DNA from 3 places in the Synechococcus sp. WC101 genome. Region 3 is predicted to be linked to each of the others. Evidence: riboswitches for the same ligand, from Rfam matches in the RefSeq annotation. Region 3 holds a riboswitch; each other region holds the start of a gene.
The links. A riboswitch is a leader RNA that binds a small molecule or an ion and turns the genes downstream of it on or off. The one in region 3 is predicted to bind cobalamin.
Positions count from the first base shown of each region.

Region 1: it holds a riboswitch for cobalamin, as region 3 does, so the genes downstream of both, metE (5-methyltetrahydropteroyltriglutamate--homocysteine S-methyltransferase) here and NW809_RS03915 (sirohydrochlorin chelatase) in region 3, are expected to answer to the same signal.
Region 2: it holds a riboswitch for cobalamin, as region 3 does, so the genes downstream of both, NW809_RS01525 (TonB-dependent receptor) here and NW809_RS03915 (sirohydrochlorin chelatase) in region 3, are expected to answer to the same signal.

Region 1 covers NZ_JANSHG010000121.1:979-5,910, forward strand. The annotation lists gene moaC (cyclic pyranopterin monophosphate synthase MoaC) at 1-720, shown strand, start outside; gene NW809_RS09045 (MoaD/ThiS family protein) at 695-958, shown strand; gene NW809_RS09050 (molybdopterin synthase catalytic subunit) at 959-1,444, shown strand; tRNA gene NW809_RS09055 (tRNA-Arg) at 1,478-1,552, shown strand; cobalamin riboswitch at 1,567-1,772, shown strand; gene metE (5-methyltetrahydropteroyltriglutamate--homocysteine S-methyltransferase) at 2,178-4,421, shown strand; gene NW809_RS09065 (methyltransferase domain-containing protein) at 4,636-4,932, shown strand, end outside.
Region 2 covers NZ_JANSHG010000011.1:13,487-18,418, forward strand. The annotation lists gene NW809_RS01515 (pentapeptide repeat-containing protein) at 1-852, opposite strand, end outside; gene NW809_RS01520 (DUF1565 domain-containing protein) at 1,016-2,806, shown strand; cobalamin riboswitch at 2,898-3,039, shown strand; gene NW809_RS01525 (TonB-dependent receptor) at 3,079-4,932, shown strand, end outside.
Region 3 covers NZ_JANSHG010000034.1:3,180-8,111, reverse strand. The annotation lists partial or broken gene NW809_RS03930 (PAP/fibrillin family protein) at 1-416, shown strand, start outside; gene NW809_RS03925 (PAP/fibrillin family protein) at 308-562, shown strand; gene NW809_RS03920 (hypothetical protein) at 559-1,467, opposite strand; gene NW809_RS03915 (sirohydrochlorin chelatase) at 1,579-2,619, opposite strand; cobalamin riboswitch at 2,649-2,785, opposite strand; gene NW809_RS03910 (heavy metal translocating P-type ATPase) at 2,914-4,932, opposite strand, start outside.

The DNA of each region.
Region 1 (4,932 bases), on a different contig from region 3:
ACAGCAGCGCTGACAATCTATGACATGTGCAAGTCGGTGTCGCCCCATATCTGCATCCAGGAGACCCGCCTAGTAACTAAGTCCGGCGGCAAAAACGCCCTCCTGGAACGTCCCCTCTATGGCTTGGTGCTCACAGGGGGACGTAGCAAGCGCATGGGTCGCGATAAAGCGCTGCTGAACCCTTTTGGCAAACCCCACGCCGCCTATCTCTATGAACTGCTGCAGCCCTACTGCCAGCAGGTTTACTTGTCAGCGCGTGCCGGTCAGTGGTCGGGCACAGCTCTAGAGCTCTTGCCCACACTACCAGATCTAGTAGAAAGCGTTGGCCCGATCAGTGGCCTATTGACTGCCTTGAATACTCATCCTGAAGCTAACTGGTTGGTTGTTGCCTGTGATCTACTGAACCTTCGGTCAGAAACAATCCAAAAGCTGCTGGATCACTACCAAGCCGAAACAATCGCAACTTGCTATGTTAACCCCGAGCGCGGCTTCCCGGAAGCTCTTTGCGCCATCTATACTCCTCAAGCTGCAGCGGTACTAGAAAGGGCTTACGCGGAAGGGGTGTACTGCCCTGTGGAAATCCTCAGCAGGCAGCCCTGCACCCTAGTTACCCCCAACCATGAGGTCGAGCTCATGAACGTCAATACCGCCGAGGAGTATGCCACTTTCCAATCAGTTTGGGGTAGTTGCAGCCATGGTAACTCAATCTGTCCTAAGTAAGACCGTAACAATTCAATATGTAGCAGTGCTGCGGGAACAGGCTCAGCGGAGCAGCGAAGTGCTGCAAACCAGTGCAGCAAACTACCTAGAGCTCTATCAGCAGCTGCAAGCAAAGTATGGATTTTCGCTAGCAGCGGATGACGTTAAGGTTGCTGTCAATCATGAGTTCTGTGACTTGACTATGCCGATAGATGAAGGTGCCTTGGTAGTTTTCATTCCACCAGTTTGTGGGGGCTAAATGCTGCGTTTTCTAATTGTGGATAGCACCATCCAGCCAGCTGAACTCAGTCGTTTGCTCGTCAATAACACAGCGGGTGCCTTAGTAACCTTCGAGGGCTGGGTACGCAACCACAGCCAGGGCAAACCTGTTCTCAGCTTGGAGTACGAAGTCTACGAGATCCTTGCCCAGAAGGAGGGCGAGAAGATCCTCCGAGAAGCCCACGCCAAGTTTGGCCTCTGCGGTGCTGTTGCCTGTCACCGCCAGGGTCATCTTGCAATTGGTGATATTGCGGTTTGGGTTGGTGCTACAGCTGAACATCGCGGCGCCGCTTTTGCTGGAGCACGTTACATCATTGATGCAATCAAGGAGCGCTTGCCCATTTGGAAAAAAGAGTACTACTGGGGTGAGCCGCCGCGTTGGGTTTTGTGTCAGAAAGCAAAGCCTTTGTTCCAGCAATTCCATAAGAACGCTATTGCTCGGCAGCCTTGCGGCGATACCCCCTAGCCTCTCTGCTAGTATCAGTGAGGTACCTGACCTGGGGCTGTAGCTCAGCCTGGATAGAGCAAGCGCCTCCTAAGCGCTAGGTCGGCGGTTCAAATCCGCCCAGTCCCGCTAAAACCAGTGATAGGATAAAGTCTACTGTCGGTTCTGACGGGGATCAGCCGTCAGAGGCAACGGGGAAAGTGCAGTGAGAATCTGCCGCTGTCCCGCAGCTGTGAGCCGGTTTTGGACTTGGGATCCCTAGTTCGTTGTTGCAAGAGGCCTTGAGACGCAAGCCAGCCCCTCCAAAACTGAGCAAGTCAGAATGCCCGCCGGCGGTTTTTCCACAGTTCACCATATCTGCGAGGTACAGATATGCTCCCCATTTTGACGTTAGCCCGTTCCCGTCTCGAAGTTTTTTCATCGGCCTGCTTACGGATTTTCGACGCTCTCGGATCGTAGGCACTCAGTCAAAAGCGCGGACAAGAGAGCTGAGCAGTTAGCTCAGGGGCAGCTAGGAGGACGGTTGCTCGCTTTGGTTGCACAAAAGAGTCCTCTGGGCATCCCCCTGTGCAGAGTGGGCAAGCCGCCAGGGTGAAGGAACGCCTTGACAGCTCCGGCAGGTTTCCTGGCCTAGGGAAAACCTTCTGCCGGGATGCCACCGATAGGCATGTCGGCGGCCATCTCTTGCTGCCTAGGTTGGATGACAACTGGCGGCAACCTCAATTACCGAATTCGATTCAGGACAAGGTACCTTATGGCCATTGAAACTCAAACCCTAGGCTATGCCCGCATGGGCAAGCGCCGCGAGCTGAAGAAAGCCCTGGAGGCCTTTTGGGGCGGCACCCTGGAGGCGGAAGCCTTGTTGGCGACGCTGCAGGATCTGGAGAGTCAGGCCTGGCGAACCCAGCGACAGGCCAACCTCGACCACATTGCCGTAGGAGATCAAACCCTCTACGACCACGTTTTGGACTGGGCCACCTGGCTGGGGCTGATTCCCTCCCGGTTTCAGAGCTTATCAGGCCTGGAGCGCTACTTTGCCATGGCGCGGGGGCAGGAGGGGCTGCCGGCCTTGGAAATGACCAAGTGGTTTGACACCAACTACCACTACCTGGTGCCGGAAATTGAGGCCGACGCGATCCCTCAGGCCCATTTCGACGACTTCCTGGCCACGGTGCGACGGGCGCAAGGGATCCTAGGAAACCGCACCAGCCCCGTCCTCCTCAGTCCGGTTACCCTTCTTGCTCTAAGCCAGCGCTCTGGCGAGTTGCGGGGGGATCTGGAGAAGCTGCTTCCTCTCTACAGAGAACTCTTGCAGGAGCTGCAGCGCCTGGGGATCCGGGAAGTGCAAGTCCATGAGCCCATCTTGGTGACCAGCGAAGGCAAAAGTCTTCAGGAAGCGGTGGAGCAGACCTACCGCTGGCTTGCAAGCGTGGGGATCCCTCTCCACCTGGTTACCTACTTTGACGACTTGGGGGAGACTTACCCCTGGGCGGTGGAGCTTCCGGTAGCTGGCCTCAGCCTCGACTTCACCCGCGGCCACAACCTGGAACTGGTCAGAGCCCACGGCTTCCCCGCCGACAAGATCCTGGGGGCGGGGGTAGTGGACGGGCGCAACGTCTGGCAGATCCAGCCCAAAGCCGTTCTGGCCACTCTGCAAGAGCTGCAAGCCCTAGCCCCCAACCTGCGGGTGCAGCCTTCTTGCTCGCTCCAATTTGTGCCCCACGACGCTGCTCTGGAAACCCACCTGCCAGAGCCTTTGCGCAATGTTCTCAGCTTTGCCGAGCAGAAGCTGGCCGAGGTGGTTCTGCTGGCCCGCACCCTCAACGGCGAAGACACCGCCGCCCAGCAGCAGGAGCTGGAGCAGCAGTGGCAGGCCTTCCAGGACTTCAATCCCCCCAACTCTACAGTGCGCCAGGCCTTGGCCAACCTGACGGCGCAGGACTTCCAGCGCTCCCTTCCCTACGAGCAGCGTATAGGCCGGCAGGTCAAGCTGCCACCGCTGCCGACCACCACCATCGGCTCTTTTCCCCAAACCCCCGAAGTCCGGCAGTGGCGGGTCAAGTACAAAAAGGGCGAGATCTCCCAGGCCGAATACGAAGCTGCCATCGACGCCGAAATTGCCAAGTGCATCCGCATCCAAGAAGAAATTGGCCTGGATGTGCTGGTGCATGGTGAGTTCGAGCGCACCGACATGGTGGAATACTTCGCCCAACAACTGCAGGGCTTTGCCTTTACCGAGCACGGCTGGGTGCAGAGCTATGGCAGCCGCTGCGTGCGTCCCCCCATTCTCTACGGCGACGTGTCTCGCCCTCGCCCCATGACGGTGCGGGAGTTCAAGGTGGCCCAATCTCTGACTCAAAAGCCGGTCAAGGGGATGCTGACAGGGCCGGTAACCGTGCTCAACTGGTCCTTCCCCCGCGTTGACGTTTCCCGTCGCGAGCAGGCCCTGCAAATTGCCCTGGCCCTGCGGGCAGAGGTGGCCGACTTGGAAGCTGCCGGAGCCGCGATGGTGCAGGTGGACGAGCCAGCGCTGCGAGAGGGGCTGCCCTTGAAAAAAGAGCGCTGGCCAGAATACTTAAGTTGGGCGGTGGAGGCCTTCCGCCTGACTACCGCTGGCGCCAAGCCCGAAACCCAGATCCACACCCACATGTGCTACTCGGAGTTCGGGGACATCATCGAGCACATCGAGCGTCTGGATGCCGACGTCCTCTCCATCGAAAACAGCCGCAGCAGCAACAAAACCTTGCTGCAGATTGCCCAAGCCGGCTATCGCCACCAGGTAGGCAACGGCGTTTACGACGTTCACAGCCCGGCGGTGCCCGACACCGAGCAGATTCTCCGGCAACTGCGCCTGGGAGTGGCCCACTTGCCGCTAGAGCAAACCTGGGTCAACCCCGACTGCGGCCTAAAAACCCGCCGCTGGGAGGAAGTGATCCCTGCCCTGAAAAACATGGTGGCAGCCACTCAGCGTCTAAGGGAGGAGCTCCAGGCCACCTAGCCCCCGGCAAGGTTGCTCAGGCCAGCGTCTCCTCCGCGGGCAACCGTGCGGCTACGACACTCCTAGGCCGCCTTGCGGCTGGCAAATAGGGCAAGATGAGAGTGGGGCTTTGCTCCGCTGGATCAACGGAGGCCAGAAGGGATCCCCGCTGTGTCTGTTGCCACCGCAGCAACAATCATCAATTGCCATCTCTAGCCATCTCAAGGTAGTTCTAATGAATCCAACACTCTGGGTTTTTTGGGGCCTAGTCCTGCTCCTAGCTATAGGATTGGGAGCCTACCTGTTGACCGCCCGCAAGTACCGCTCTCCTGAATCGGTAGCCCGCGCCTACGACGAATGGACGCGAGACGGGATCCTGGAGTTCTACTGGGGCGAGCATATTCACCTGGGCCACTACGGATCCCCGCCGCGGCGGAAGAACTTCATCCAGGCCAAGCACGACTTTGTCCACGAGATGGTGCGCTGGGGCGGGCTGGATCGGCTGCCGCCGGGGACGACGGTGTTGGATGTG
Region 2 (4,932 bases), on a different contig from region 3:
CAGGTCAGCCCCTTCTAGGCTGGCATCGCTGAAGTCTACCCCCCGCAACGAGGTGCCATGGAGATCGGCTCCTTCCAGCATCGTGCCCAGGTTAACCACGCGGATGCCGTTCACGCGATCCCGCTGGTAGCCGCCTTTGCCGTCCAAAATGGGCCGGCCCAGGTGTTCGTCGCGGCGCAGGGGGCTGAGCAAGTTGGCGGTGGAGAGGAAGCGCAGGATCTTGGCTTTGCCAAAGCGATCCACGCCGTTGAGGAGCGCCGCCGTGCGCCCAGCCGCAATGGCCCGCTCCAGGGGCCAGTCGTCCAACTGCCCGTCAGGGGAGAGAACCAGGTTGGAGATGCCCTCGAAGTAGGCGTCGATGGTCTGCTGCTGGGTGATGATGTTCTGCTGGATGGTGAGGTCGCGGGAGATGACGTACTGCCGCCAGGCGATGTAGGCGGCCAGGAGGGCGATCAGGATCTGACCTGTAGCCCCGAACACCTCGCCCAAAGCCCCGATGGCCTCCCAGCTCAGGGATCCCAGGGCCGAGAAGGCTCCACTCCAGACCAATCCTCCCATCACCGCCAAGCCGAGAGCTGCTGCCGCCCACCCCAGGCTGGGCCAGGTGGTCAGCCACTGCCAGAGGTCGCGCCCGATCTGCACCCAGAGCGGCTGCCCCCACCAGCCGGCCAGGCCCAGCCAAGCCAGCACCGCCCCCCAGCCCAGGGCCGGCTGCCCTGCCCACTGGCCCAGCAGCAGCAGCAGGGCTGGGATCCCCAACAACAGCAGGTTGAGCAGGGGGCGCCCAGACGAGAGGGAAGCCAGCGGCAACTCTTGGGAGGAGCCTTCGCGGGCAAGGGCTTCGTCGGTCATGGCAAGGGTATACTCTAGGGGTAGCGTTGGATCTACAAAAAGAAGCCTGCGTCAGTCCGTATTTGGAGTTGGGGAAGAGGGCAGGATCCTGCCTGTCAGGTTTGGTAGGATAGCCTCGACCCTCCTTCCTTCTCTGGCCCAGCCTGGTGTGGGGATGACTCCTATGATCTCTTCCTTATCGTTCATCCGTCTGCAGAAATCCGGCGAACACCAATTTACAGCAGTCCTGCCTGACTTGCGGTTGCAGCGTCACGGCTCCGCGACGCTGACGCGACTGGCCACCTCTTTGCTGTTGAGCACCAGCTTACTGCTGGCGGCAGGAAGGGATCCCAGTTGGGCGCAAACTTCCCTGGACACCGGCCTTTTGGAGAAGCAGGCCCTGCCCCAAGCGCCGCCGCTGCCGGACGACCGCCCCGCCATTTTTGTGGATGCCGCCAATGGCAGCGATACCCAAGGGGATGGATCCCGCAACAACCCCTTCAAGACCATCACCCATGCCATCAGCCGGGCGCCAGCCGGCAGCATCATCCAGCTTCTGCCGGGGGTGTACAGCGCAGAAAGCGGCGAAGTCTTCCCCATCCGCCTCAAGGCCGGCCTTATCTTGCGCGGGGACGAGTCCACCTTGGGAGAGGGCTACCTGATCGATGGCGGCGGCACCTACATGAGCCCGACCTTGGCCCGGCAAAACGTTGCCCTGCTGGCAGAGACCGGCTCAGAGGTGCGGGGGGTTACCCTGCGCAACCAGGGTCGGCGCGGCTACGCCCTCTGGGTAGAATCGGCTTCCCCGCGCATTCTCAACAACAGCTTTGTGGGCAGCATCCACGACGGCATTTTCATCGCCGGCGCCTCCAACCCCTGGATAGAAGGCAACCGCTTCTACAAAAACGGGGCCAACGGCATCTCCGTCTTGGGCACCTCCCAGCCCACCATTGTCAACAACCTCTTCCAAGAGACCGGCTTTGGCCTCACCATCGACCAGCGCTCGGCGCCGATTGTGCGCAACAACCGCATCCTGCAAAACCGCACTGGCATTGTTGTCGGCGGCAGCGCCCGTCCCATCCTGCGCAACAATCTCATCGCCCGCAACTTGGAAACCGGTCTCACGGCCATCACCAACGCCCAGCCAGACTTGGGCACGGCCTCGGAGCCGGGCAACAACATTTTTGAGGGCAACGGCCAGTACGACATCCTCAACGCCACCCGCGGTCTGCGCCTCAACGCCAACGGCAACCAACTGGCCGGCAAAACCAAAGGGGAACTGAATCTGGCCGGCCAGACCACGGTGGCTGCGCTGCCCAGCAACGCCCCGCCACCCATTGCGGCAGGCGGCTTGACGCTGCCCACAACTCCGCAGGCCGAGCCTCCGGCTCCCAGCAGGGATCCCCAGCCGGCGGCGGCCTCTCCCACCTTGCCGGTGGTGACGGTGCCCCAATCGACTGCCCCCGTTCCCCCTCCTGCAGCGGGATCGGGAGGGCGCATTTTGCCCAGTGCCCCCCCTCAGCCGGCAGGCGCTCAACCCCAGGAGTTTGTTGCCGTCCCCTTCACCCCCGATGGCTCCACCACGCCTGCCCAACCGGTTGAGCCTGCTCCTGCCACTCCCGTCCGCCAGCAATCTGTGGCTCCTCTCACGGATATTACTACCCTCCTGCCACCCCCGGCTCGCCGACAAGCGGGCAGCAGCCCAACAACCCCCCCTGTTCCCGTTGCCGCGGCTCCAGAACCGGCGGTAGCCCCAGCAGAGTCGGCCACCCGCTTTCGTGTGCTGGTGACCCCCAAGGGCAGCGACGATTTGCAGCGGCTGCGGCAGCTCGTCCCCGAAGCGGTGGAGACCGTGTTCAACGGCAGGAGGGTGCTGCAGGCCGGCCTCTACGACAGCCGCAGCCAGGCCCAGTCAGTCTTGGATCGGCTGTTGGACGCCGGCTTTGACGCGGTGGCGGAGATGATCTTCCGTTGACCTCACTGCCCAGGGATCCCCCCCGGCAGGATAGGAACTCCCCAGCAGGGAATGTATGATGCCTAGCACGGCTTTTTCCAGAGCAATGGGGAGGAAAGCCGTGCCGTCAGGTTGTCCTGGGGATCAGCCAGGGCAAGCAATGGGGAAAGTCCGGTGCAAATCCGGCGCTGTGCCGCAACTGTGATGGGCTGAGGCCCTCAGTCAGGATGCCCGCCTGCGGCTTTGGCTCAAAGCTTAGCCCTTCCGCGTCGCACGGAAGCAGGAGCAACCGGATGAAAGTAACTGTATGTCTCAGCCTTGGGCTGGGGATCTTGAGTTTGGGGATCCCGGCCTGGGGGCAGGCAATCTTGGATACCGGCCTCAGCGCCGAGATTTTGAATCAACCCGTCACCACCCCGTTTCGCCGTCCCGGCCTGCTGCGAGAGTCTTCCCGCCCAGTCTATGTCATCACCCGCCAGCAGATGCGCCAGCAAGGGGCAAGGACGGTGCAGGAAGCCCTGCGCTACTTGCCCGGGATCCTCAGCGATGGCACAGCGGGAACTCAGTTGGGAGCTCTTAGCTCTCAATTCATGCGAGGGGCGCGAACGGCGCAGGTATTGGTGCTCTTGGATGGCCGCCCTCTCAACGATCTGGGTTTTTTCGGGGGGTTTGACCTCTCGCAAATCACCACCGATGTCGTCGAGCGAATTGAAGTCTCCCCCGGCGGCGGCTCTACCCTGTACGGCTCAGACGCCGTTGGCGGCGTGATCAACATCGTCACGGTGGAGCCGCAGCCAGAAACGGAGACGGTGCTGGAAGCGGCGGTCGGCAGCTACGGTCTCAATGAGCAAGGGATCCAAAGTCGCGGCCAAGCCCAGGATCTGGGCTGGGTGCTCAGCTATCGCCGTCTGCAAAGTAACAACGACTTTCCCTTTGCCATTGAGCGGCTGGGCAAGTCAGGCAGGCGGGAAAACTCGGCGGTGGAGTACCACAACTTGCAGGCCAAGCTCACCTGGCAACTGGCCGAAGATCAAGTCCTAACAGCCAACGCCCTCTACCTCAACAAAGCCTTTCGCGTGCCCGGCAGTGTAGAGTTTCCCTCTCCCGACGCAGAGCAAAACACCAACGATCTGCTGCTGGATCTCAGTTGGCTGTGGACTCAGGAAACAGGATCCCTGCAGGCAAGAGTCTTTTTGGACGATCTCAACTACCGCTTCAGCGCTCCGCAAAGCCAGGGATCCCGCGACGTCATCTTGCGCAATGGCTGGGGATCCCAGCTTCAATATGCTTGGCAGGCCGGCGAAAACCTAGAGGGAGTTTTGGGGGCAGATTATCGCTCTATCTCAGCCCGCAATACGACTTTTTCTTTTGCCAGGGGTTCTGCCAATATCAACTACGACGATACGGTTAACCAGGGGGCCCTGTTTGCCCGCCTGGACTACAGCCCGGATCCCCAGTTCCACCTCGACCTGGGCATCCGTCAGGACTTCAGCAGTTTGGCCAACGGCTCGGCCACCTCGCCGGCTGTGGGGATCCGGTGGGCAGTTGCCGAGGGAACTACCTTGAGGGCCAGCTACGCCGGCAGCTTTCGCACCCCCTTGATCTCGGAATTGTTCTTTCGGCTGCGCGGCTTTTTTGAAGTGGATGGCAACCCCAATCTCCGCCCAGAGCGAGGGGAAAGCTTTGACATTGGCTTAGATCAAGCCTTGGGAGATTTTGGCCTGCTGCGCTTGACTTTTGCCCACAACCGCATCCGCGATGGCATCACCTTTGTCAGCCTTGGGCCGCGCCGAGGAACCTATGAAAATATTGGGCTGGTTGAATACACCGGCCTGGAGGCAGCTTTGGATGTGCGGCTGGGGGAAAACTGGATGCTTTTTGCCAACTACACCCTCAATGATCCCATCATCCGCGCCGCCCTTGACCCAGCTACAGTTGGCAAGCAGCTAGCCTTTGTGGGAGCCGATAGCCTGAACTTAGGCCTGACCTACCGTCACGAGCAAGGCTGGCACAGCTCAATTTTAGTCCATCACATTGGGAGCTTTTTTACCAACAACACCAACACGGAATCCCTGCCAGGCTACACCACCGTAGCTTGGCGAGGAGGGATCCCGTTGACTGAGGACCTAAGCCTAGAGATGGGGATC
Region 3 (4,932 bases):
TTTCCCCTGACCAGAAAGCCCAGATCTTGTCTCACATTGCTGCTTTGGAGGCGCTCAACCCCACCCCCAGGCCAACCTCTGTTCCTGAACAGTTGGAGGGGAACTGGCTTACCCTATTTACCACCAGCACAGACCTGCTGCGGCTGGCCCAGTTGCCCCTTCTGACCACCGGCGAGATCTACCAGTGCATTCGGGCCAAAGCTGGGCGGGTCTTTAACGTGGCGGAGATCCAGGGATCCGGCTGGCTGCAGGCTTGGCTGCCCCGGGGAGTTGTGGCGGTGGCGGCCCGCTTCTACCCAGAGTCGGAATGCCGGGTCAGGGTCATTTTCGAGCGCTTGGTGCTCGGATCCCAGGCCTTGATGAGCTACGAGATCGAGAGTTTTCTCTATCTGCTCGAGCGGGATCCCAAACGGATCCCGGCGGTGCAGATCGACGTTCGCCGCCGCGAGCCAAGGGGTTGGCTGGATATCACCTATCCTATTTGGATGAGGACCTGCGGATTGGGCGTGGCAGCGAAGGGAGTGTGTTTGTCCTGCAGCGGGTGAGCCGAGGCTGCGGCTAGCCGGAGGTGCCAGAGAGTTCGGCGGCGGCAATTTCAGAAGCAGTCGTCTTGGGAGTTAGGGTAGAGCCTATCTCCCAGAGGGTCTGCAGGGCGCGGTAGGACTCCCGCAAAGTCCGCAACTCCTGCTGGGATTGCTCCAGTTGCCGGGCCCATTCCTCCTGTTGGGAGCGCAGCTTTTGGTTTTCGGATTTTGTGCGCTGCAGGAGGCGCTTAAGTTTTTGCTGCTGCTGCTGGAGTTGGGCCCGCTCGGCTTCCGACTGCTGCAGTTGGATCCCTTGCCGTTCCAGCTCTATTTTTAGGGTGGTAACTTGCGATTGAAGTTGGCGGAGCCTGTGGCGCAGTTCCCGCTCTGGTGTGGGTTTGGCCGGTTTGGAGTTTGGGGAAGAGGGCGGGGATGATGTTTGGAGATTTTGCAAGTGCCGTTGCAACCGTTGGGCTTGGGCCTGCAGAACTCGGCACCGCTGCTGCTCGCTGCGCAGTTGCGCTTGGGGGCGTTCGCAGGTTTGGATTTCGGCTTTCACCTGCTGCTTGGTGCGGTCGAGGATCTTTTGGTGGCGGAGCTGGGTTTGGCGGATCTCCTCAGCCACTTGCAGAGGACGCGGATCCACTTCGGGTTGCCGCGGCCTACCACCGTGATCGGCAGGATCGAAGGGAGACACAGCCGCCAACAGCGATTCTCGAAAGTCAGGCCAGGAATGCGACTGCAGACCCATCTGAACCAGCCGCCAAACCCCGTAGGAGGCCCCAATTGCAGCCAGGAGCCCAGGGATCCCGGCCAAGGACAGGGAAACCTTGGGCAGGGTCGGCAGGATCTGATCCAGCAGGCCCACCACCAACGCGAAGACAAAGATCCCGCTCCCCGCGGCAGCGGCACCTGAGACCCAAGAGGAGCGGGAGAACATCATCGTTTCTGTTTTTTCGCTAGCAGAACCACCGGAGCAGGAGAACCAGAGGTCAGGTTCACAGATCGCCTGCCTGCATCTCAGTTTATCCCGCCGGCAGCCTCTGTTTCTCGCTTAGGGCACTTGCCAAGCCCGCTGGTGGTAGCTCTGCAATTCGGCCCAGGGATCCGCTGCTGCTGCGGGGGTATGGCCGTGGTTGTGGTGATGGTGAGAGTGATGGTGATGGGATCCGTGCCCGTGATGGTGGTCATGATGCTCGTGAGGGTGGTGATGGCTGGATCCAGCTCCAACCTCTGCGCTCACGGCCAGGCGAAACTTGCACAGGTGGCAGTTCATCGGGGTTTGGCCCTGCAGGGCTTCCTGCTCCAGTTGCTGCAGGCTGTGCAGCACCGTATCCACAAGGCCCAATTCCGGCAGCATCAGCCAGTCGATTTCCGGCTGTCGTTGTCGTTGTTTCTCCACTGCCGCCTCGATTTTTTTCACCAACACCCCCGTAAACAGAAAGTAGGGCAGCACGATCACCCGACGCGGCTGCCAGGACGAGGCCCGCTCCAACCCCACAGGCAGGCGGGGATGGGTAATGCCGATAAAGCAGGTCTCCACAGCGGCAAACCCGGATCCTTCCCAAAGCAGCCGAGCCAGTTTACAGGCTTCGGCATTGGCCTCAGGATCGCTGGAGCCGCGACCCACAAATAGGAGCACGGTTTCTGCCTCTGGGATCCGCCGCGGTTGGGCAGCTATCAGAGCAGCCAATCGGTCTCGCAGCAGTTGCAGGATCTCGATGCGGATCCCCAGCGGCCCACCGTAACGAATGCGCAACTGGGGATAGAGGGCCTGCAGGCGATCCAGTTCCATCGTCACATCGAACTTGTTGTGGCGGGCCCCAAACAGCAACAGCGGCAGGGCCACGATCTCCTGCCACCCTTGGGCCAAGCACTGCTCTACCCCCTGGGCAATGGTTGGCTGGGTCAGCTCCAGAAAGCAGGGGATCACCGGTCGATGGGGAGTGAGGGATTGGTAGACTTGGGCCAACTCCAGAAAGGCTTGCCGCCCTTCAGGGTCGCGGGATCCATGGCCGATGAGCAACAGGGGCAAGGCAGGAGAAGAAAACTGCCCAACCGCACGGGGAGGGGAAAAACTGAGGACATCCAACACAAAAAACTCCGTTCCTTGTGAATCGCAAGGGGTACAGGACAACGGCAGGTGGGTGTTCTGGCTGAGGGAGGGATCCCATCACAGTTGCGTCACAGTGGCGGATTTGCACCGCGCTTTCCCCAGTCTGCCTGAGCCTTTTAGGTTAGCTTGCCGCTTGTCGTTCACCAAGCCCCCTGGGGGGGATGTCCTTGTCTGCCAGAAGATAGCCCTGAGGCATGAGCGGTACGGCAGACTCATGCTCAAAGGGCAGCAAAACTGTTGCCGCGCTAATCCCCCTTGCCCCTGGGAGAAGGCCTAACGCCGGCCTGCCGGTCTGTGGGCTCGAAAGTGTCGCAGGCGCAGGGCATTGGCGACCACCGAAACGGAACTCAGGGCCATGGCCGCCCCCGCCAGCATGGGGTTGAGCAGCCAACCGGTGAAGGGGTAGAGCGCCCCGGCGGCAATCGGGATCCCGAGCGTGTTGTAGATAAAGGCGAAGAAGAGGTTTTGGCGGATGTTGGCAAGGGTGGCGCGGCTAAGTTGAATGGCGGTAACCACGCCCCGCAAATCGCCGGATATCAGGGTAATGTCGCTGGCGGCTATGGCCACATCGGTGCCCGTCCCGATGGCGATCCCCACATCGGCTTCTGCCAGTGCCGGCGCATCGTTAATGCCATCTCCCACCATCGCTACCCGGTGGCGGGGCCGTCTGAGCTGGCGAATATAGGCTGCCTTTTGCTCAGGGCGGACTTGGGCGATCACCCGGCGAATGCCTGCCTGCCGAGCAATGGCCTGGGCGGTGGTGGGGTTATCCCCGGTCAGCAGGATCACCTCCAGGCCCATCTCCTGAAGCTGGCGCACCGCTACAGGGGAGGTGGGTTTAATGGGGTCGGCAATGGCCAACAGCCCCACCAGACGGTGGGATTGCGCCACGCCGATCACCGTTTTGCCCTGGCTTTCCCAGGTCTGAACCCGCTCCAACCAAGAGGGATCCCAAGCGATCCCCATCGCCTGCAACCAGCTCAGCCGACCGATGCCGACCCACTGATCCTCCACCCAGGCTTCTGCCCCCTCGCCCACTTTTGCCTGAAAGTGCTGGGCCGGCGGGATCGAGATGCCTTCGGCTTCGGCTTTTTGCACCACTGCCTGGGCCAGCGGATGTTCCGAGTGTTGTTCCACCGCTGCTGCCAGGCGCAACAGGGCTAGGGGGGAAGATCCTGGCGTCCAGATCTCGGTGACGCTGGGACGGCCCTCGGTGAGGGTGCCGGTTTTGTCCAGGACGACTGTGCCCAGGCGATGGGCCAGCCATTCCAGGCTTTCGGCCCGCTTCACCAGGATCCCCAGTTCTGCCCCCCGCCCCGTCGCCACCATGATCGAGGTGGGGGTGGCCAACCCCAGCGCACAAGGGCAGGCGATGATCAGCACCCCAATGGTGTTCACCAAAGCCAGCGTCGGATTGCCCGCCAGCCCCCACCAGAGCACAAAAGTTAGGATGGCTACCCCGATCACCGCCGGCACAAACCAGGCCGTCACCCGATCCGCCACCTGTTGAATGGGAGCTTTGGATCCCTGGGCCTCCTGCACCAGGCGCACGATCTGGGCCAGAAGCGTATCTTTGCCCACCCGCCGCGCTTCCATCACAAAGCTGCCCGTCTGGTTGAGGGTGGCCCCGATAACCTCATCTCCTGCCGACTTGCTCACCGGCAGGCTCTCGCCCGTCACCATCGACTCGTCCAGGCTGGAGGATCCTTCCAGGATCACCCCGTCTACTGGCACCTTCTCACCGGGGCGCACCCGGATGCGATCCCCCACCTGCACCGCCGCAATCGGGATATCCTGCTCCACCCCGTCGCGGATGACCCTTGCCGTTTTCGGCTGCAGCCCGATCAGCTTGCGAATGGCCTCGGAGGTTTGCCCCTTGGCCCGCTGCTCCATCCATTTGCCCACCAGCACCAGGGTGACGACCACCGCCGCCACTTCGTAGTACACATCCGGGTGCAGGCCCTGCTGGTGGAAGAAGTTGGGAAAGAGGGTTGGAAAAAGGGAGTAGAAAAAAGCGGCGCTCGTTCCCAAAGCTACCAAGGTATTCATATCCGCCGAGCGTCGCTGCCAAGCCGCCCAGGCGCCACGATAAAAAGGCTGGCCCACCCAAAACTGCACCGGCGCCGTCAGCAGCAACTGCAACCACGGATCCTGCAGCCAGGGGGGCAGGCCGGGGATCTCCCGCCCCAGCATCATCGGCAGGGATCCGATCAGCAGCACCGTGCTGAGGCCCACTCCTATTGCCACCTTCAGCTTCAATTCCCGTTCTGCCGCCCGTTGGGCGATCCGTTC